DNA from 3 places in the Pristimantibacillus sp. Z349TD_6 genome. Region 3 is predicted to be linked to each of the others. Evidence: riboswitches for the same ligand, from Rfam matches in the RefSeq annotation. Region 3 holds a riboswitch; each other region holds the start of a gene.
The links. Region 3 has a riboswitch for cyclic di-AMP ahead of AC0VYE_RS08135 (NAD-binding protein). Riboswitches for the same ligand answer to the same signal wherever they lie in the genome.

Region 1 (7,067 bases), 2.5 Mb from region 3:
TCGTAAATGGCGAAGGAAATCCAGCGTTCGACATTGCGTTCGACAAATGGGATGCCCTGCTCTCAGCTGGGCGAGTAGTATGGGGGTTTGGCGGAGACGATTTTCATGTGTATGGGCAAGAGAAACGCACTTGGAATATGGTGCTTGCAGAGCAAAACACCAATGAGAGTATTACTTCAGCGATGAAATCCGGAAGCTTCTATGTTTCCACAGGCTATGGGTTTGAGTCGATTCATGCAGCCGATGGGACGATCGAGTTTAAGCTGCTTGCAAGTGAAGGATTGGACCGGATGTACAAATATGCAACTTTGTTCGGCAAAGACGGAAATGTATTATACGAAACTTCCGGTCGTTTCAATAGCGTTAGTTACAAGTGTCGTGGTGATGAAGGTTACGTAAGGGCGGCAGTTTATTTGGAAGGCGGTTTTGGCGCATTCTCTCAACCCCTACTTGTTGGATAGGGTGTACTCTCATACATGATAACAGTAGTCTGACGATAACAGCAGGGTAGTACATGAACAGGAAGAATGTGAATTTGAATGAGTAAACAGGTTGATCCGCGCCAAAAGAGCATCATCTCGATAACATGGCCTATCTTTATTGAAGCTTTATTTGGGATGCTGATTGGAACGGTCGATACGATGATGCTAAGCAGCTACTCTGATGGAGCAGTGGCAGCGGTTGGGATAGCTAATCAGATTTTAGTTGTAGTGGGCTTGATGTTTGGATTTGTTACGGTGGGTACAAGTGTCATTCTCAATCAATGGCTCGGCGCTGGCAACTTGCATGGCGCTGATCGAATCGGGAGAACGGCGCTTACTTTGAATGTTATGCTCGGTTTAATAGCTAGCGTAGGATTGATTGTCTATGCCGACGTGTTTTTAGCTCTTTTTAAAGTGCCCGAGGACGTGATGGCAGAAGGAGTCAGCTATTTATCGATTGTTGGCAGCTCCGTCTTCATTACTGCAATAAGCATGACGTTAGGTACTATTTTACGATGCCGCGGTATTGTGAAAGAAATGATGCTCATCGCTTTGGGTATTAATGTGCTGCATATTACTTTAAACTATCTGGTGCTGATGGAGCCCTTCGGCTTACCTAATTTAGGTGTAGAAGGAGTAGCAGCATCCACGTGGATAACCCGTGCCATAGGGATGATCGCTTATTTGATTTTATGTATTCGAAGCTTGGAGTATAAGGTTGGCTTGATTAGTCCATTTAAGTTTCAAAGAAAAAATATTGGCCTTATATTTAAACTAGGTATTCCTTCGGCAGGTGAGCATGTTTCTTATAATCTTTCACAGGTTGTAATCACATATCTAGTCACGCTGATCGGTACGACAGCGTTAACGACAAAAATTTATTCGCAGAGCATAACTTCTTTTGTTTTTGTTTTTTCAATGGCAATTGGTCAAGGAACACAAATTATTGTTGGACATCTGATTGGAGCCCATCAGAAGGATGATGCTTATCGATCCAGTATTCAAAGTTTGAAGCTGGCGTTCGTCATTTCGCTTGCGCTTGGTATTTGCATCTATAGCTTCTCAGGTCTATTGCTCAGCCTCTTTACTAATGATGCGGAAATTATATTGTTAGGCAAGCAGCTCGTGTTGTTATCGATTATGCTGGAGCCGGCTCGGGCTTGCAACATGGTGCTTATCAGTTGTCTAAATGCGGCTGGAGATGTGAAATTCCCAGTTGCTGCCGGGTTAGTATCCATGTGGGGGATTAGTGTGCCGCTGGCATACGTGTTCGGGATCGTGTTCGACATGGGGTTGGTAGGAATATGGCTGGCATTTTCATTCGATGAATGGATAAGAGCTTTACTGATGCTCTACAGATGGAGGAGACGTTCTTGGCAGAAGGTCGATATTTTGGCGAAACTTGCTTAACTAGAAAGAGTAACTGTATGAAAATTAAACTGACCCCTTAGTCAAGGACACTTTGAAAAAAAGAGCACTAAGCCACACTTAAGAGATGATTCCTGTACTGAACAGGAGTCATCCTTTTTTGTTTCCACTGATATCTATGATGATTGTAATAACGAATATAGCGATTAATTTCTCGTTCTAATTCAGCCAAGGTTGTACAGTCTTGACTCTTCACATGATCTTTCATATGACCGAAGAAGGACTCCTGAGGTGCATTATCCCAACAGTTTCCACGACGTGACATCGATTGTCCAAGGCCCTTACTCTTCAATAATTTCTGGTAGGTAGGGCTCGTGTAATGGCTCCCTTGATCGGAATGGATAAAGACCTTCTTATGAAGTTTTACGCGCTTCTGCTTCATTAACGATTCAATGGTATTTGTGACTAAAGGCAGTTGGAGGGATACGGAGAGATTTCGGGCTAGAAGCTCCCCTGTAGAGGCGTCCAAAATGGTCGACAAATAAGCCGTCTGTGATTTTCCATACGGAAGATAGGTGATATCCGTGAGTAAAACAAGGCCTGGGATTCCCTTCTTAAAGTCCCTCTGCAGCTTATTTGGGAGCGTGCGGTGTTCGAGTGTAGCTTTGGTCATAAGTCGATACGGGTTAGGTTTTCGATGAGGACAAACGAGGTCAAATTTTTTCATTAGCCTTTGAATTCGCTTTAGATTGTAACAGGTGTCATATTCGCTCTGGAGCGTCATCTTAATGGATCGGGAGCCTTTTTTATAACCTCTTCGATGAAAGGCTTTCTTGATAAGTGCACCTGCTTGCTCATCCGCTAACGTACGCTTCTGACGCTTGTCAGCAGAGTGAAGGTAGTTATAAAAGCCAGAGCGTGACACGTCAAGCAGTTGACAAAGGTAACGTGTCATTCGCCCCAAACCTTGTTGAACAGCTTCCTGAATAAGGTTAAAACAATCACTCGGATTTAGGATCTTTCCGTTTGCTGTTAGCCTCCTTTCGTTCCTGTCTAACTTTTTTACGTATGCCAGTTGAGCCTCCAAAAGTCTAATCTTTGCATCCTGCCTGGCAATAATCTCTTCAGGAGATAAATCTCGTTTTGATGGACGTAGAACCGCTTCTTTTCTCGAGTCCGCAAGTCCCGTAATCCCATCTTTTTCGTAGGCTTTCTTCCAACGATCTGCACATTGTTCGATCCGCTTCAACCCGAGGATCTCCACTTGAAATCCACTGGTTTCAAAAATCTCCCTCGGAGTTCGTCCCGATACATATTGGTCAATGAACACACGTTTGAATTCATCAGCATACGTAATTGATTTTTCGCTGACTCGTAAGACATACGGGTTGTTAGCTAACTGTTCTTGTTCATATTGATTAAAGTGTTTTTTACTCATATGACCGCCCCCACTATTCACTCTAGTATACAAAAAAAGGTACCCATACACTAAACCCTTTTTTCAAAGTGTCCAGTGTATGGGTACCAGTTTAAATACGGATACTCTTTTTTTGTGTTTAAACCGTTATATTTTGAAATTGTGATTGGAAATTCATCTATTATAATTACAAAAAAATCAGCACCTTTAACAAAAATCATGTAGTGAACAGCTAAATAAATAATAATAATGAAGAAAAATGAAAGTATTCTAATAATCCAATTGCAGGATTATGGTAAAAACAATCGAATTTAACGATACTATAAGGTTTATTGACATGCCGAGTTCTGTATATCGGAAACGGGGGAACCACCCAGGGTGAATTGCTTAATGTATTTTTTTAAGCATAGGGATCTTCAACCGAACCCATAAGCTAACCTCGTAGGCACCGAAGGGAGAAGTTGTTTTGAAGAAGGGTTTTATTTTATTGCTATCCTGCTTGCTGCTGCTTACTGGAGGAGGAAGCGTGCTTGCAGATAAGTCGGACAAGTCAGTGCTTACGGATTCCATAAGCGAGGTTGTTGGAACTCCTTATAAATGGGGAGGCACAACGAGCAAAGGGTTTGACTGCTCGGGTTTTATACTACATATCTTTAATCAATTTGCTGTAAAGCTGCCTAGAACATCGCAATCGCAATCAGACACAGGCACAGAGGTCAATAAAGACGAACTGCGTGAGGGTGATCTTGTGTTCTTCAACACAAGCGGCAAAGGCGTTTCTCATGCGGGTATTTACATTGGGGATGGGAAATTTGCTCATTCTTCTACAAGCAAAGGGGTTACGATTACAAATCTTAACGATTCTTATTACGCAAAACGTTATGTAACAGCAAGGCGTGTCGTTTCGGAAGATACATTTGCTGCGATGATGGAGTCTAAATAACGTTTAATGATTTTACAAACCACCTTACGAGGTGGTTTTTTTTATGCAACCATTTATTAAGTATTTGTTAAAGGGTTGTACGCCAATTATTCGCAAGCTTACAATGTAAATAACATGAGTAATGGAATGAGGCTATAGGATTGAAAAGAGGAACAATCGCATCTTTAGTAGAGGTACTAGCTGTATCCACTAAACTAGGGCTTACCTCATTTGGGGGTCCGATAGCCCATCTAGGTTATTTTCACAATGAGTATATTCGTCGCCGTAAATGGATGGATGAACGAAGTTATGCAGACCTCGTTGCTTTATGTCAGTTTCTACCCGGACCTGCCAGCAGTCAAGTTGGGATTGGTATAGGGATAGTTAGGGCTGGGTTATTGGGCGGACTAGTGGCTTGGTTAGGGTTCACACTGCCATCGATCATTGCATTAGTGGCCTTTGCTTTTCTGCTGCAAGGATTTGATCTTGGAAACACAGGCTGGATTCATGGATTGAAAATTGTAGCGGTGGCCATCGTTGCTCATGCTATTCTAGGGATGGGGCAGAAACTAACACCGGATCGGAATAGAGCTACGATAGCAGTCATCGCTGCTGCGATAACGTTATATTGGCAAGCGGCCTATAGTCAGGTGATCATTATTGCTGCAGCTGGACTGATCGGGGTATGGTTATATCGTATGAAAACAGTCGAGGGAACTCCTGATTTGAACATTCGGATTAGCCGTTCCCTTGCGGTCTCCTGCCTCGTTATATTTCTCACGCTTCTAATTATGTTGCCATTTCTAAGGCAATGGGGAAATATGGAATGGATTGCGATGTTCGATAGCTATTATCGTGCAGGCTCATTGGTGTTTGGAGGCGGACATGTTGTTCTGCCGCTTCTTGAGAACGAAGTTGTCTTTACCGGGTGGGTTAATGAATCGGATTTTTTAGCAGGTTATAGCGCTGCGCAGGCTGTGCCTGGACCACTTTTTACATTCGCTAGTTATCTTGGTACTCTCTCTGGTGGATTAACTGGAGCCATTGTTGCAACTACTGCAATTTTTTTGCCGGGATTTCTTCTCGTTGCTGGAACATTGCCGTTTTGGAATGTGTTGCGAAATAACTCAAAAATCCAAGGTGCATTAATTGGCATTAACGCCGCTGTAGTTGGCATATTGCTTGCTGCACTGTATGATCCGCTTTGGACTAGCGCGATCGTAGAGTCCGGTGATTTTATGCTGGCTGCCATATTGTTTATTATGCTTGTATTTTGGAAGCTTCCACCTTGGATGATTGTTGTGGCCGGTGCATTAGGCGGAATGGCCCTTGAACTTATTTAATAATTAAACAATTGATAAAAACCTCTAATCCGCGATAACGGATTAGAGGTTTTTTTATATGAATTGAATCTACCTACATGACGGATTTTGCAGCAATGCTCAATTGCTCTTTGATGAGGTCAGCGGTGAGTTGTCCGGATAAAGTGACCATTGGGACGCCGCCACCGGGGTGCGTAGATCCGCCAACGAAATATAGATTATCGAGCAGCGTGCTTTTGCTTGGGATTTTGAAGCCGCCGTTAAGCTTGCGGTCCGTTACAATGCCGTAGATGGAACCGCCATTAGAACCATAAAGCTGCTGGATATCATCTGGAGTGAAGGTATATTCAAACTCAATATGCTGTTTCAGCTCCGTTAGTCCCATACGTTCGAGCTTATTCAGAACTAGGTCTCTGTAAGTCGCCTTCTGTGACTCGAAGCTTTCTCCAGCTCTGAGCGGCGGCACATGAGTAAGCACAAATAGATTTTCTTTGCCCTGCGGCGCCTGTCCAGGATCGGTTTTGCTTGAAACCCCTATGTATACAGTTGGGTCGTCTGTAGGTTTGCCTTCGACAAATATATCGTTGAACTCTTTATCTGGATCTTCAGAGAAGAAGAAATTATGGTGCATAAGTTGATCATACACTTTATCCACGCCAAGAAGCAGCACAAGCCCTGATACAGTAGGCTCGTATTTAGCTAAATCCTTTACGCGGTCGGCTGATTTCGGATGATGCTGCAGCAGTGTCTGATGCGCTGGTATAGCCTCAAGATTAGACACAATCAGATCAGCTTCTATTACGCTGCCATCTTCTAAAGTTACCCCTGTTGCGGTTTGGCCGACTGTATTCATTTGAGCAACTGGAGCTGAAGTGCGAACCTCCACACCGAGCTCATCAAGCAGCCTAAGCATTCCTTCAGCAATTCGGTACATACCGCCTTCCACATAATAGATGCCAAGCCCCATTTGTACATAGATTAATTGTGACAGCACAGCGGGAGCAGCATAAGGCGAGGAACCAATATACATGATGAAAAAATCGAACAATTGACGCAAATGCTTGTCCTTCAGAAAGCGGTTTGTCGTCTGATGCATCGTCTTCATCGGGTCCATCGCTAACAGTTCCTTCATACTGTGGTGACGCCGCAGGTCGCTCAGGCCACTAAGGCTCTTGTTATAAAAGCTTTTTGTGTTGAGCTGATACATTTGCTGACAATAATCCAAATAAGAGAGGAATTGCTGCGCATCAACCGGTGAGATTTGTTCGAATTGCTTGATTAGGTCAGGGAAGTCACCTGTTATATCAAGTGTTACCCCATCTTCGAAAAAAGTTCTCCACTGAGGTTCAACACGGACCAGCTTCATATAGTCCTCTAGATTGCGGCCTGCACTTTCAAACAGCTGCTCCAGCACCCAAGGCATCGTCAGAATAGAAGGGCCCGTATCGAAAGTGTAGCCTTGCCCTGATCTTACGTTTAATTTGCCGCCTACGCGTTCATTTTTTTCTAATATGGTCACTTGATGCCCATCTACAGAGAGGCGAATAGCAGCTGAT
Region 2 (7,067 bases), 1.0 Mb from region 3:
CCAAAAGAAAATGAGAATTCGTACATTGAAATAATTGAAGCAATCAGAACTAATGATGATATTATTTTTATAGTTGGAACAACATGTTTTGCTTCGAATAATCGAAATGATAAAAATTTTTTTATGATAAATCTATCAATTAGAACCACTAATACAAACACAAGAATAAAGTAAGCTATTAAAGCCCCTACAGCTACAATAAAAATTGACGTTAGCGGCAAACCTGGTCTCATAATTGACAAAATATTCATCTCAATTAACTTATCAGGTATTGAAAAGAATGCTTTATACCCTACATCGAATCTATAAGCAATTACGTAATAAAACACCGTGATTATCCCAATAATAGTGGTTGTGTTTATCGTAATCTCTTTAAAATTAATTTTTCTATCATTAACGTTTTCCATATGAAGCAACATGCCCCAACTTGTACTCATCAAAAATCAAATGTCTCGTATCCGTTAGTTAACGGGCAGTATTTTGTGTGAACCCAATTCATATATATTCAAATCCTTTTTTAAAATCAAAAATAGCCGTTCCTTACCTGATATCTTATTTTTTTGCTTTGTGACAACAAATTCCTTGGAAATATGTTTTCGCTTTTTTCATTGAACTAATCCTCCACTAGTTCTCTTTTTCGCCATGCGAACACGATACGGGCTAACGCATACGCAAGCGCTCCTTCTTGAACGAATTTCATAATGACACCACCCAACTGTTGATCATCAATCGGACCAAGTAAAGCAGATAGCTGCTCAGCGTGTTCATAAGTTGCGTACATCGGGGAACCGGCGAAAATGATGACCGCGCAAGCAGGATACAGTAACAATCCGTTTAAGATCAGAACAGCCATTCGTTGCAGCTCCGGCCGACGGGCCAATTCTTCCGTCGGCGGCAGTATTGCTATCCAAATTTGCAAGATCAGAATGGTAAGAATGCCATGAAGCAACATACCCCAACTTGTACTCATCAAAAAATCAAATACTACTGGAAAATGATAAAAAGACAGTAACGTATTAAAAACAAGTGCCATAAGAAAGGGATTTATGCCCGTTAGAAAATATCGCACTATGCGATTCTTGAGCAAGGTTGAATAGAACCAATCCGGTAAGCCCGCCAAAAGGAATAAGGGGAAAACAAAAAAAAGCAAGGATTGCTGGAGCATGTGTGCACTGAATAAATAGGAATGACCAAGGGCATTTAACGGCCCCATGCTAATATATAAAACCATCATGCTTAGAAAAAAACTGACTATCTTCTTGGTAGGGACCCGTTCATTTTGATTTTTACGGATAAGAAATAGATACAACCAACTTACGATAATCAAAATAATAATCGTACCTGGGCTGATTAATTCAACCGCTAAACCTTGGTTATTCTGGCCATGATTCATAGTTTTCTCCAATCCTGTAGCAGTTCATTTGGTCGATGTAGTGTTGGTTAGGCGCATTAGTATGTTCATTAGAATATAGCCGATAAGTGGTAAGCAAAGGACAGCCGCCCTATTATTAATTATTTTTCTATCTCTATTTAAACGACCACAAGAATTTCAGGAAAAAATGAAATCACTTATATGTCACAATTGATCAAATATCGATCTCATTAATTACTGAACAAACTTTCCACTCTCTCATTAATGTCACTCTCCGTCATGCCACCAACATAAATTTCCATTATCGTCCCGTCTGCTTTTATAAAATAGGTTGTTGGGTAAGCTTTTAGACCGAATCTTCTTTCAGTAACCCTATTCCGATCACGTAAGATCGTGTACTCTAATTCGAATTTTCGCAAGAAGTTCCTAACTGTCAAATCATCTTCACTTAAATTAATAGCAATAACTTTTAATCCTTTACTACCCCACTTTTCATATTGCCGCTGAAACTCTGGCATTTCCTTGACACATGGAGGGCAAAAGGTTCCCCAAAAATTAATAATATACGGTTTTCCTATATAATCAGATTGACGGTGTACGTTCCCTTCCATATCTACTAGTTCAAATGCAGGAGGCTCTCCACCCACTAGAGGATAATTGTTTGTTTTTATAAAAGTCTTTCCTATGGCAAATCCGCCTACCACTAAAACGATTATTAGAATAAAAATTTGTACAATCTTACGATTTGACCCTGTCAGTTTCATTACCGACACCCCATACATATTGTTTTTTTATTGCATGAAAAAGGACGGTTATGAATATCTAACCGTCCTTTATTTAATTATTTTGACTCCATCATCGCAGTAAAAGTAACTTCCTTTACTACACGTCGCGCCGTTACATAGCGCTTTTCATAGTAGTCATCACTCAACTTACTAATGGTAACACCTTTACTTGAAGAAGAATGTGCGAACTTTCCTTCCCCTATGTAAATGCCGGCATGAGAGATTCCTCTTCCACTTGTGTTGAAGAATACGAGATCACCCTCACGCAGCTCCTCTTTATCGACTTTATTACCAACCTCAGCTTGTGATTTAGATGTTCTTGGTAAATTCACATCAAACTGATTGAAGATATGCAAGATAAACCCGGAACAATCAAAACCCTTAACCGTTGTGCCACCCCACTTATACGGAGTTCCAATGACTTCATTTACTGAATCTATAAACTCTGATGGTGAAGATTTCTCAGCGAGCACGCTCCCCCCACCACTAAATAACATCATGCATGACAAAAAAACAGCTAAACGCTTTTTCAAAACTGCTTCTCCCTTCGTTGCCTACGAGGTTAGCTTACGGGTTCGGTTGAAGATCCCTATGCTAAAGGATAATCCTTAAGCAATTCACCCTAGATGGTTCCCCCGTTTCCAATATAAAGAATTAGGCGTTTTATTAGACTACACATAATAGTTTAATTCGATTGTTTTAGTCATAATCCTTCAATATATTCATTAGAATACTCTCATATATCATCATCTTTTCTTTCAAATTGTCTTTTAGTCGTTTGCCCGTATTGTGACGATCTTATGGATTTCACAGCAATGAAAGACAATATAACCGCTACAATAGTAATAATGGTAAAAAAAACAATAACCTGTGACACTTGTAATCCTCCTTCTTTTATTAAACTACGCATAATAGTTTATTTCATCATACATAAATATCCCAAATAAAAAAGTGGGGTACGTCCTGAGACGAATCCCCGTCTTTATTAATTCAAGCACCTTCCAATTAATAACAAAGACATCGCAATTAATACGACAAAAGATATAATTAAAGTCTTTCGGTTAGTCATTGAAATGCGTATATCGCCGGAAGGATCTATAATTTGTTTGATACGATAATTAACGGCTTCATTGGCAAAATGAGTTCCAGCTCCGACAGCTGAATTTGTATTGCTTTTAATCAAGGATAACAATACTTTCCCTATCGGCAACTCAGTATTCATACGACTAATAGCATATCGATCAGCCAGCAGCTCTGTCCAAATAGCGTAAAAATGGGTGAGTTCCTTTATGACAGGTACAAATGCAAGTCCCTTACTTACTATTGTTAAAAGGATCATTTGTAGCGGATGATACGCCTTACAATGATATAGTTCGTGCAACAGGATGGCTTCAATTTCTTCATCCTGGAATTGATTAAAAATCGCTGTAGATATTAGGATCTTTGGCCTCAATAAACCATATGACATCGCAACAAAAGCAGATTCTTTAATGACTATGATCTCCATTTGTGTCTGATGATATCGTTTACTCCAAAACGCAGATAATTTAGCATCGTGACGGTCTCTGATGTAGCGATGTAATTTGTTATGAAGTACTAGTTGTACAACAGAATGGTAGAAGACGATAATAAATAGATAAACAATGAATCCGTTATATAGTCGCTCCATAATAGCATGATTAGTAACGATATCACGCATGACGGCGAGAACTAACTGTCCGAAACTTGATGTAATGGGTACATCATTTAATTGGTGGACGACATTGTATCCCATCTGCAACAAGATCCAGCTAACAAGAAGAGAAATAAACGTAAGCGCGATCTTGGGTTTTAAAGGCATCTCTAGTTGCTTCATCATTTTTTCTTTATCTCATTAATCCTATTTTCTAGCTTCTGAATCAGCTCAGGATCTGCACCATCCAGCGTATCAATAAAATGATTAACAATTACTGAGCCGAAATCCTCAATAAGTCCGTCTGTTACAACTTTTGTCTGTTCGATGATGAATTGCTCTTTACTTTGAACTGGATAAAAGAACGTCAAGCGGTTCCGTCCACCACCTGAGGTTTCCTTGTGCAAATGTCCTTTTTCAGCTAGTCGGATTATGACGGTCATGACCGTATTAATAGAAATGGGATTCTCGTTATTAATAATTTCATGAACCTGCTTAATTGAAAGCTTTTCTTTTTCCCACATGATGTTCATGACTTTGACTTCAAGAGAGCCGAAAAAACGACTTATTCCTTCTTCATGTAAATTTAATTTTTTGATTTTCATGCGCGAATGCTCCTCTCAAGAATCTATTATATCTCATACTATTGTGCTCATCAGATTTAATACTCACCGAGTAGGTTTTGCTTTTTGCTCCTTCGGTATAGCAAACTTCCTTAAGCGGACATCTCTTGCATACCTCTACATCGAAGAGGTATGTGTGGCTTTATTGCCGTGCTTTCCGAATCGCCATATGCCGACCTTCGAGACATACATACTCACGTCCTTGTTGAATTGGAATTCATCTTCTTTTTTCCGCGTCCCTTGCGTGATTAGCGGATTTAGTTTGGCGACCAATTCAATGTCATTGACGTTGTTGAACTAAATATTGTCTCTTTCCGAGTAGGTTGTGTCTCCAATGACCGTTTTGACTTCCATGCTAGTTGCCTTTCTTTTTTCAGTTTTTGCAACTGCTTCCCGTCATTCTTCTCGCCAGTCATGACAATAGCCACCGTAATAATTCGTTCATCGGTCATGGCAATGTGGATTTTGTATCCGAAAAACGAGGAATCCGCACTCTTGTGGCACACCTTCTGAGATCGGTAGCTGTTCTAGGTCGTCTGCAACCGTTTCTTTCAATAAATTCTATGGTTATTTTATTTTTGGAAGCTCATAGATGCCCCTTCTGCTTCAAGTACTGCGATGAGTTTTTGGCAAGGGGTTTCTGATTGTAGTGAGCTTTAGTATAGGTTTCATCGACAATGATTGCTTTACTTTTGATAATGCCCTTCTCCATTACGATTTCAACCGTTTTGCCCACGAGAGCATGACGAGCAGATTCAGGTCTTTAAGTCGCAACTTTCGGAATTTGGTTAACTAACTGGCGTCAATTACTGATTTTTCCGGCGCCATGTCAAGAAAATACTTAAAGGACATGTCGTATTTGGATCGCTCGAAAAATGTCAACGTCGGATAATTCAAAGATCGCCTTCATGAACAAGTACTTAAACATCTGAATCGGGTCAATCGCATTTTTATACTCAAATGAGAAGTCAACTAACTCATTTAATTAACGCAGCATATCATCCTTGGGAGTTACCAAATTGTAGAGTTCTATATATGGACTTACGATCAGCATTTGTTGTGGTTGAATCATTCGAATCAACCACACCTTATGACGTCTTAATTATACAGTAAAAAAGGTACAATCTCCTCAATTTATTGAGGGACCGTACCTTTTGACATCAAGAAGATTTTTTTAGTGCCCTCGTACAGTACAGGAATCATCTTTTGTCGGCTACCTAAATGTTCTATCTCCCTCTTTTTTAAAGTGTCCTAAGGGTCTAGATCAGAACGTGCTATATTGCTATATCTATTATTTCTTATAATTTAATGCATTTGATTCAATACCCATATACTGCCTGCAACAATCACAATTGCAATAAAAGCAGCAGAAATCATCTTACCAATTTGCCAAATTCCGTGTTCTCCTTCCGATACGTGCATAAACATAAATAACTGAATTGCCGCTTGGATAAACGCTAGGGAAAACACAAGAATAACAATCGTTCTATATGTTAAATCTGTACGTATACCTATCCAAACTGCTATAAAAGTTAAAGCAATAGATAGGAGGAAACCAACGACATGCGACCATGGAAAATGATTGCGATTAACTGTTTTATTTGCCATTATCCCACCATCCCTAATAGGTAGACACCTGTAAAGACGAAAATCCATACAAAGTCTAAAAAGTGCCAGTATAAACTGGAGACAAAAACCTTTTTAGCAGTATCCGGTGTTAAACCTCTTTTAAGCACTTGCATTATAATCAAAACTATCCATCCAATACCAAGTGATACGTGAAGTCCATGTGTTCCAGTCAGAAGATAAAAAGATGACCAGAAAGCATTTGTGCCCAGAGCAGCACCTTCATTTACCAAATGTACAAACTCAGAAACTTCCATATATAGAAATCCTAAACCGAATAATAATGTGATAATCAACCAAGTAATCATTGATTTAACTCTGTTTCTTCTCATCTCATTAATCGCTAAACCAGAAGTGAAACTGCTTGTTAATAAAATTAATGTCATAATTATTGTGTTATTTAAGTCAAAAACTTCATTCGGAAGTGGACCTCCAACTGTGCCATTCTTAAGGGCAAAATATGTCGCAAATAAAGTAGCAAATAAAGAAACTTCCGCACCCAAGAAAATCCAGAATCCAAATATGTTCAGTCTGCCTGTTTCAGACTGATATTCCAAGGGCGTGTTGGGACTTGCATTATTGTTTATATTTGCCATAAACTCACGCCTCCTTTTGAAACGTTTGTTCCAATTTTTTAATTTCATCCACACTAACATAATATCCTTCATCTTCTTTATGTGAGCGGAGTGAACGAAGTACCAAACAAGTAAGCACACCTATCCCGCCAAGTATAGCCATCCACCACAATTCAAACACTAATCCGAAACCTGCAACAAAGAAGAGAACAGACAAAACAAACGGCGTAGATGCGTTACTAGGCATATGAATCGGTTTATACTCCATATTTTCTTTCTTTATTTCTTTGTTCTCCTGTTTCATGTGCCAAAATGCATCTAGTCCTTTAACCTCAGGAACTACCGCGAAATTATAATGTGGAGGTACCGCTGTTGTGGTCGCCCATTCTAACGTACGTCCGTTCCACGCATCTC
Region 3 (7,067 bases):
GCGTCTTTACCTTTGCTTCTTTAAGGTAACGACGCTCTTTTTTGTGCTTTTATTTCATAATAATTACATTTATTAGGAGGAAATATGAACGTGAGCAAACTGCAAAACAGTGTACTTGGATATCCGCGTATCGGCGAAAATCGGGAATGGAAAAAAGCGCTTGAAGCTTTTTGGAAAGGTGATTTGGACGAAACGATATTCCTTCAAACGCTTGAAAGCATTCGTCTAAACAACCTGAAGCTGCAAAAGGATAAAGGAATTTCTTTAATCCCTGTAAATGATTTTACGTTGTATGATCAAATGCTGGATACTGCAGCGATGTTTGGCCTTGTGCCAGAGCGTTTTTCCTACGATGGAGGTCCTGTTCCCGTACAGACCTACTACGCAATGGCGAGAGGGACACAGGAAGCACAAGCCTGCGAGATGACCAAATGGTTTAATACCAACTATCACTATATCGTGCCAGAACTTGCGGGTGCTGCTCCGGTACTGACGGAAAACCGTCCGCTGATTGCGTACCGGGAAGCCAAAGAAAAGCTTGGCATTGAAGGTAAACCTGTCATTATTGGCCTATATACCTTCCTCAAGCTGTCGAAGGGCTACGATGCCAAGCAGCTTCCGCAGCTCATTGAGCAGTTTATACCGCTTTATGCTCAGCTGCTTAAGGAGCTTGAGCAAGAAGGCGTACAATGGGTGCAAATCGATGAGCCAATCCTTGTTACCTCTATTTCTGAGGAAGAGATGCAATGGGTTGAATCGATCTATGCAAGGCTGAACCAAGCAGCGCCAGCGCTTAACATTATGCTTCAAACGTATTTTGAAGCGGTTGAGCATTATGAAGCTGTAGCTGCTCTCCCGGTACAAGCGATCGGTTTGGATTTCGTTCATGGTTTGGAGCAAAACTTGAAGTCGCTGGAGCAATTTGGTTATCCGAAGGATAAGCTCGCTGGTATCGGACTTGTAGACGGACGCAACATTTGGCGCGCAGACTATAAGCAAAAGCTTGAATTGCTGCAAAAGATTTCGGCATACATTCCAGCTGAGCGCACGATCATTCAATCGTCATGCAGCCTGCTGCATGTGCCGGTAACGGCAAAAAACGAAACCAATCTGCTAGTAGAGCTGCGTGAGGCGCTTGCATTCGCGGAAGAAAAGCTGGATGAAATCGTGTGGCTAAGTGAAACAGCGACTGTAAATGAGGCGGACATCTCAGAACTTCGCAAGCTTGAGCTTAAGCTTAACGGCGAGCGGATTCATCATTTATCCATTTCTCCTGCCCGCAATCGTCAAGCTGCTGATGCAGCAGCGGTAGCGGCGCATCCTTCAACGAGGCAGAAGCCATTTGCGGAGAGACAAAAGCTGCAGCAGCAAAAGTGGAATTTGCCGTTCCTTCCAACAACGACAATCGGCAGCTTCCCGCAAACGCTGGATGTACGTCAAGCAAGGCAAAAGTGGAGAAAAAACGAGCTCAGCTCACAGGACTACGCTTCCTTTATCAACGATAAAATTAAAAACTGGATTGAAATCCAAGAAGAGCTTAACATTGACGTCCTCGTTCACGGTGAATTTGAGCGTACGGACATGGTCGAATTTTTCGGAGAGAAGCTGGATGGGTTCGCATTTACAAAAGGCGGCTGGGTTCAATCGTATGGTTCCCGCTGCGTAAAGCCGCCGGTCATTTATGGCGATGTTGTATTTACTGAGCCAATGACAGTAACCGAAAGCGTGTACGCGCAGTCGCTGACAAGTCGTCCGGTAAAAGGGATGTTGACGGGTCCGATTACGATTTTGAACTGGTCATTTGTCCGCAACGATATCACACGCGAGCAGGTTGCATACCAAATTGCGCTTGCACTTTCAGAGGAAGTAAAGGCGCTTGAGACCGCAGGCATCGAAATGATTCAGGTTGATGAGCCAGCTTTGCGAGAAGGCTTGCCGCTTAAACGCAGTGATTGGGATGCTTATTTAAAATGGGGCGTGCATGCCTTCCGTCTATCGACTTCAGATGTGCATGACACCACACAAATTCATACACATATGTGTTATTGTGAGTTCCATGATATTATCGATTCCATTCTTGCGCTGGATGCGGATGTCATCTCCATTGAAACCTCGCGCAGCCATGGCGAGCTGATTCATAGCTTTGAGGAGAACACCTATGACCAAGGCATCGGCTTGGGCGTTTACGATATTCACAGCCCGCGTGTACCGTCCGTGGAAGAAATGGTCAGTATGATCGAGCGCGCCATTAAAGTGCTCGATCCTACGCTCTTCTGGATTAATCCGGACTGCGGCTTGAAAACACGCGGAATGGAAGAAACGGTTGCTTCACTGCGCAACATGATGCTGGCTACTTACCAAGTCAGGGAGCAGCGTGCTGCATTAGCGAAGGTTTAAATTCTAAATACAATAAGACAGTCCAGAACTAGGTTATCTGTTCTGGACTGCCTTTTTTTTTCTTATGAACGAAATTAATCCAAAGAGATGTAGGAGACGGAACGTTGACGCAAAACAGACTCTTCATGGTCGTTGCTGTACGGGGCTGCATCGGCGGATTGTGCTAGGACATGCTTGACGGCGGAGACGAATAAGTCGAGAACGCGCCCATCCTGATCCGTTTTGTCATAGTGATACTGGTTAAGAGGTGGTAGAGGAATGCTGCCGATAAAAGACTGAAGCAGGTCGCTCCATCGTTCTAAGTCAATGAGCTCTTCTGTGTCGCTGGCAAATAGTTCACTCCAGCCGAAGCCTTGATTGCTTGTTAAACGAAGACATACGCGATGGCCTGCAGAATCGACGGCAAGAGCAGGAATGACGAATAGCTCGATTCGTGTGACAGATAAATAAGGGGTCTGTTCCGTAAAAAGATGCAGATTTCGTGCACAATTTGTCAACATATACATCTCTCCTTTATTCGCTTACGAGGTTAGCTGTCGGATTCGGGCTAGAGAGAAAGCCCTACCAGGGTTACAAATCCCTGGATTCACCCCTTGCGAATCGATTTCGATCGATCGCGATGGTTCCCCCGCTTTTTCATTCGAAAAATTCAGCGTAAATAGTTTACTCTTAATTATACCCTTCATTAGCGCATCTGTAAATCAGAAGTGCCTAAAATAACGATACATAGGAGATAGCTTGTTTAAATAAAGTATGCTCTTCACGGTCATATTCACAGTTTGGAAAAGAGTAAGGATTGGATTCTATATGCAAAGTAGCGGCTGCAAACAAATGATATATACGCTCGTCCTTCATCATTGGATCTGTTTGAAAAACAAAAGGAGACGCAAGAGGAAGTGTGCCGATGAACCTTAGCAGCATACTGCTCCATCTGATCCAGTCGCGAGGCTTCTCGGATTTTTTAATAAACAGCTCACTCCAGCCGTGACCATTATGAGTGGAGATCCTTAGACAAACACGGTAACCATTCGATTCAAGCATGGAAGCCGGCAGCACAAACATTTGAATTCGTTTAATTTCAAACAAGGCAGCAGGATGATTTTCCAAACTTGGCAAGGGTACTTCAACTGGTGTAGACATCAATGAGATCTCTCCTCGATTTGAATAATTCACCGATAATACTCAGCCATATTGGCTTGCCGTCTATGGTAAACCCGAAATGCAATATTGTAAAACTGTGGTATATCGTGAAAAGGCAGCCATATGCCATTTTAAAAGAAATCCATTCGTTATGGCAGTAAAAAGATATTTATTCTTCGAAATACTCGTTTATTCTCTTCCATTCTCGATTATAGAGAAATCTGATTATTCACGCATAAAATCGTTAGAAAGGGAATGAACACTATTTTTGAAAACAAGAGTAAAACTGAGAAATAGTGAGATATCGAGAGATCGAAATGAATGTAAGCGTTGCGAATCGCTCTGCAAGGCTGAAACTGGCTAAATTAGGTAGCAGACTGCCTTTACAGTATTTATAGCGAGGAGTAATATTCGATACAGGATTTATAAATAAGTTTCGATTTACTGATCGCTGAGTTTCCGTGAAAGCGGAAGCGGGGGAACCAATAATGACGCGATGCGCCTGTTCGATGTGAGAGTCGAACAAACGCAGAGCAGGGGTGAATCTTTGACAGGTGCCATGGATACCGGTCAAAGTAGGGCGACTCTCACCGCCCGAATCCGACAGCTAACCTCGTAAGCGTGGACCGAGAGAGGAATGATGAAGCTTGTGATCGATTAACTTCGACCGCAGAGTGTCATAGACCTCTGTGGTTTTTTGTGCCCAAAAAAGCTTTATTTGCTACAAAATGTAAGAAAACGCTGAGTCCTGCAGCAGCAGGAACGGGGGAACCAACGAACGATTCGTGAGTGATCACGATTTCGCTTCATGGGGTGAATCGCTTGAAAATAATCAAGCGTAGGGCAACTCTCAAGGCCCGAATCCGACAGCTAACCTCGTAAGTGTACTCGAGAGAGGCAACAGCCATCGTGCTTCCCGCGGCTTATTCTGCTGCGGGCAAAGAAGCCGCGGGAAAAGTTCCTCTTATCCCAAGGCTTCTTTTTTGTTGCCTTTTTTACCATATGGAGGAGAATTCGGTTGCAGGAAGAGCATATTATTGTTGCTGGTCTAAACGAGGCTGGCCAATCATTCATACGAACTTTGCAGTTTCATCAATTAAAATTTATTGTTTTGACCAATAGCAAACAGGAACAAAAACAGCTTCGCAAGCAGGGCATCAGCAATGTTTTGTACATCAATACGAATGATCGTCAAAGCTGGAATGTTCCTTCGATGAACATTAGCGAGGTATTTATATTTGAGAGCAGCTTGGCGCTTAGCTGCCGCTTTGTACAGTGCTGCAGAGCTTGGACCTCAAAGTCCATTTACGTCATCACACAGCAGTGGAATCCAAGGGCTATTTACAAGGGGCTAGGAGCGGATCATATCGTATTCTCTCATACCGGTGAAGTCGGTTTTCTATTAAGCAACAAATAATGCAGGAGGGGTTTACATGCAGGATTTTTATATGTTCGGGGCGTTGTTGGCTAGCTTCGGTTTATTTTACGGATTTTTAACTTGGTGCTCCAGTGTTATTGAGAAAACAGGAGGCGAAGGCCAATGACTGTCATAGCGATAGCGGCTGTATTTGTTTTCGTTTATCTGATTTATGCGTTAATTCATCCGGAGAAGTTTTAATAGAGGGGGATTTACAAGATGGATATTTTACAATTGCTTATCGTCATTGCCGTTCTTGTATTGTTAGTTAAGCCGCTTGGTACTTACGTCTATCATGTGTTCTCCAATGAACACAATCGGTTAGACAAAGTATTCGGAGGGACGGAGCGATTTATATTTAAGCTTATTGGTCTCAAAAAAAGAGAGGGCATGAGCTGGAAGATATACGCACTCAGCTTTGTTGCAACCAATTTAATTTTAGTTGCTTTCAGCTATTTGATATTGCGGTTCCAAAATGCGCTGCCGTTTAATCCAAATGGCATGGCAGCCATGGAGCCTACACTGACTTTCAATACAGTCATCAGCTTTATTACCAATACGAATCTTCAGCATTATAGCGGGGAAAGCGCCTTATCTTATTTCTCTCAAATGGCGGTCATCATGATGATGATGTTCACGTCAGCGGCGACAGGCTTCTCGGTTGCCATCGCGTTTGTTCGTGGGATTACGAGTAAAGGAACGACGATCGGCAACTTTTTCGAGGATTTTGTAAAAGCACACACAAGAATTTTTCTTCCGATTTCCTTTATTATCACGCTTGTGCTTGTCGCTCTACAGGTGCCGCAAACGCTTGATCCAACATTTACAATTAAAACGCTAGAGGGAGCCATGCAGCAAATTGCAATTGGTCCTGTAGCTTCGCTTGAATCCATCAAACATTTGGGCACAAACGGCGGCGGTTTTTTTGGAGTGAACTCGGCTCATCCATTTGAAAACCCAAATCCATTAACGAATGTGATTCAAATCTTGTCGATGTGGGCGCTGCCGGCTTCGCTTCCTTATGCATTTGGGCTTTTTGCAAAAAACAAAAAGCAGGGCTGGGTTGTATTCTCCGCCATGATGTGTCTGTTTCTAGTGTTTCTAAGCCTTGCTTACACATCGGAGAAAACAGGCAATCCTGCTATGAGCGCACTAGGAATCGACGCTACTCAAGGAAGCATGGAAGGCAAGGAAGTAAGGTTTGGTATCGCGCAATCGGCACTGTTCACAACGGTAACAGCCGCTGCGACAACGGGTACCGTCAACAATATGCATGACACGCTTACACCGCTTGGCGGCTTGGTTCCGCTTGCTGAAATGATGCTTAATGTCGTCTTTGGAGGCAAGGGAGTAGGGCTTATCAATATGCTCATGTACGCCATACTAGCAGTGTTTATATGCGGGCTAATGGTTGGGCGAACGCCGGAGTTTCTGGGCCGAAAAGTAGAGCCGCGAGAAATGAAACTGATAGCGATAGCGATTCTAGTTCATCCTTTCATTATATTGGTGCCCACCGCCATCGCTTTTATGACGGATTTGGGTCACGGGGCGATAACGAATCTCGGGTTCCACGGCATCAGCCAGGTGCTTTACGAATATACGTCATCGGCAGCGAATAATGGCTCAGGCTTTGAGGGGCTAGGCGATAATACGCCTTTCTGGAATATTAGCACTGGACTTGTCATGCTGACCGGCCGTTATATTTCGATGATTGCGATGCTGGCGGTTGCTGGATCTCTTGTTCGCAAGCAGCCTGTTCCAGAAACAATCGGTACGTTCCGTACAGATAATGGGCTTTTCACTGTATTACTAATTGGTACTGTTCTTTTAATTGGTGCATTAACCTTCTTGCCGGTCATCGTGCTTGGGCCGGTTGCAGAATATTTGACACTCCGCTAACGGATGAGGTGAACGATAATGAATAAAAATAAGAAGAATAATTTGCTGTCGGGAGATGCGGTTAAACATGCCGTTGTCGATAGCTTTGTGAAATTAAATCCAGTTACGATGATGAAAAATCCAGTTATGTTTGTTGTCGAGGTAGGGACGGTTATCGTTCTGCTGATGACTATTTTTCCAAATTACTTTAATTCTCAAGAACGCATAGGCTTTA

Region 1: another riboswitch for cyclic di-AMP. It lies ahead of AC0VYE_RS19170 (C40 family peptidase); the one in region 3 lies ahead of AC0VYE_RS08135 (NAD-binding protein).
Region 2: another riboswitch for cyclic di-AMP. It lies ahead of AC0VYE_RS12155 (C40 family peptidase); the one in region 3 lies ahead of AC0VYE_RS08135 (NAD-binding protein).

What each region holds. Positions count from the first base shown of each region.
Region 1 is NZ_CM149662.1:4,379,620-4,386,686, reverse strand. It holds gene AC0VYE_RS19185 (CehA/McbA family metallohydrolase domain-containing protein) at 1-461, shown strand, start outside; gene AC0VYE_RS19180 (MATE family efflux transporter) at 540-1,892, shown strand; gene AC0VYE_RS19175 (IS3 family transposase) at 1,960-3,288, opposite strand; cyclic di-AMP (ydaO/yuaA leader) riboswitch at 3,596-3,730, shown strand; gene AC0VYE_RS19170 (C40 family peptidase) at 3,734-4,210, shown strand; gene AC0VYE_RS19165 (chromate transporter) at 4,351-5,532, shown strand; gene AC0VYE_RS19160 (phytoene desaturase family protein) at 5,606-7,067, opposite strand, start outside.
Region 2 is NZ_CM149662.1:2,888,848-2,895,914, reverse strand. It holds gene AC0VYE_RS12170 (hypothetical protein) at 1-407, opposite strand, end outside; gene AC0VYE_RS12165 (cytochrome c oxidase assembly protein) at 614-1,393, opposite strand; gene AC0VYE_RS12160 (redoxin domain-containing protein) at 1,603-2,136, opposite strand; gene AC0VYE_RS12155 (C40 family peptidase) at 2,214-2,690, opposite strand; cyclic di-AMP (ydaO/yuaA leader) riboswitch at 2,694-2,828, opposite strand; gene AC0VYE_RS12150 (M56 family metallopeptidase) at 3,143-4,015, opposite strand; gene AC0VYE_RS12145 (BlaI/MecI/CopY family transcriptional regulator) at 4,012-4,434, opposite strand; partial or broken gene AC0VYE_RS12140 (transposase) at 4,412-5,524, opposite strand; gene qoxD (cytochrome aa3 quinol oxidase subunit IV) at 5,758-6,060, opposite strand; gene qoxC (cytochrome aa3 quinol oxidase subunit III) at 6,060-6,674, opposite strand; gene qoxB (cytochrome aa3 quinol oxidase subunit I) at 6,679-7,067, opposite strand, start outside.
Region 3 is NZ_CM149662.1:1,883,276-1,890,342, forward strand. It holds gene metE (5-methyltetrahydropteroyltriglutamate--homocysteine S-methyltransferase) at 91-2,397, shown strand; gene AC0VYE_RS08125 (hypothetical protein) at 2,472-2,897, opposite strand; cyclic di-AMP (ydaO/yuaA leader) riboswitch at 2,901-3,062, opposite strand; gene AC0VYE_RS08130 (hypothetical protein) at 3,109-3,537, opposite strand; cyclic di-AMP (ydaO/yuaA leader) riboswitch at 3,977-4,175, shown strand; cyclic di-AMP (ydaO/yuaA leader) riboswitch at 4,267-4,437, shown strand; gene AC0VYE_RS08135 (NAD-binding protein) at 4,556-4,954, shown strand; gene kdpF (K(+)-transporting ATPase subunit F) at 5,078-5,155, shown strand; gene kdpA (potassium-transporting ATPase subunit KdpA) at 5,174-6,853, shown strand; gene kdpB (potassium-transporting ATPase subunit KdpB) at 6,872-7,067, shown strand, end outside.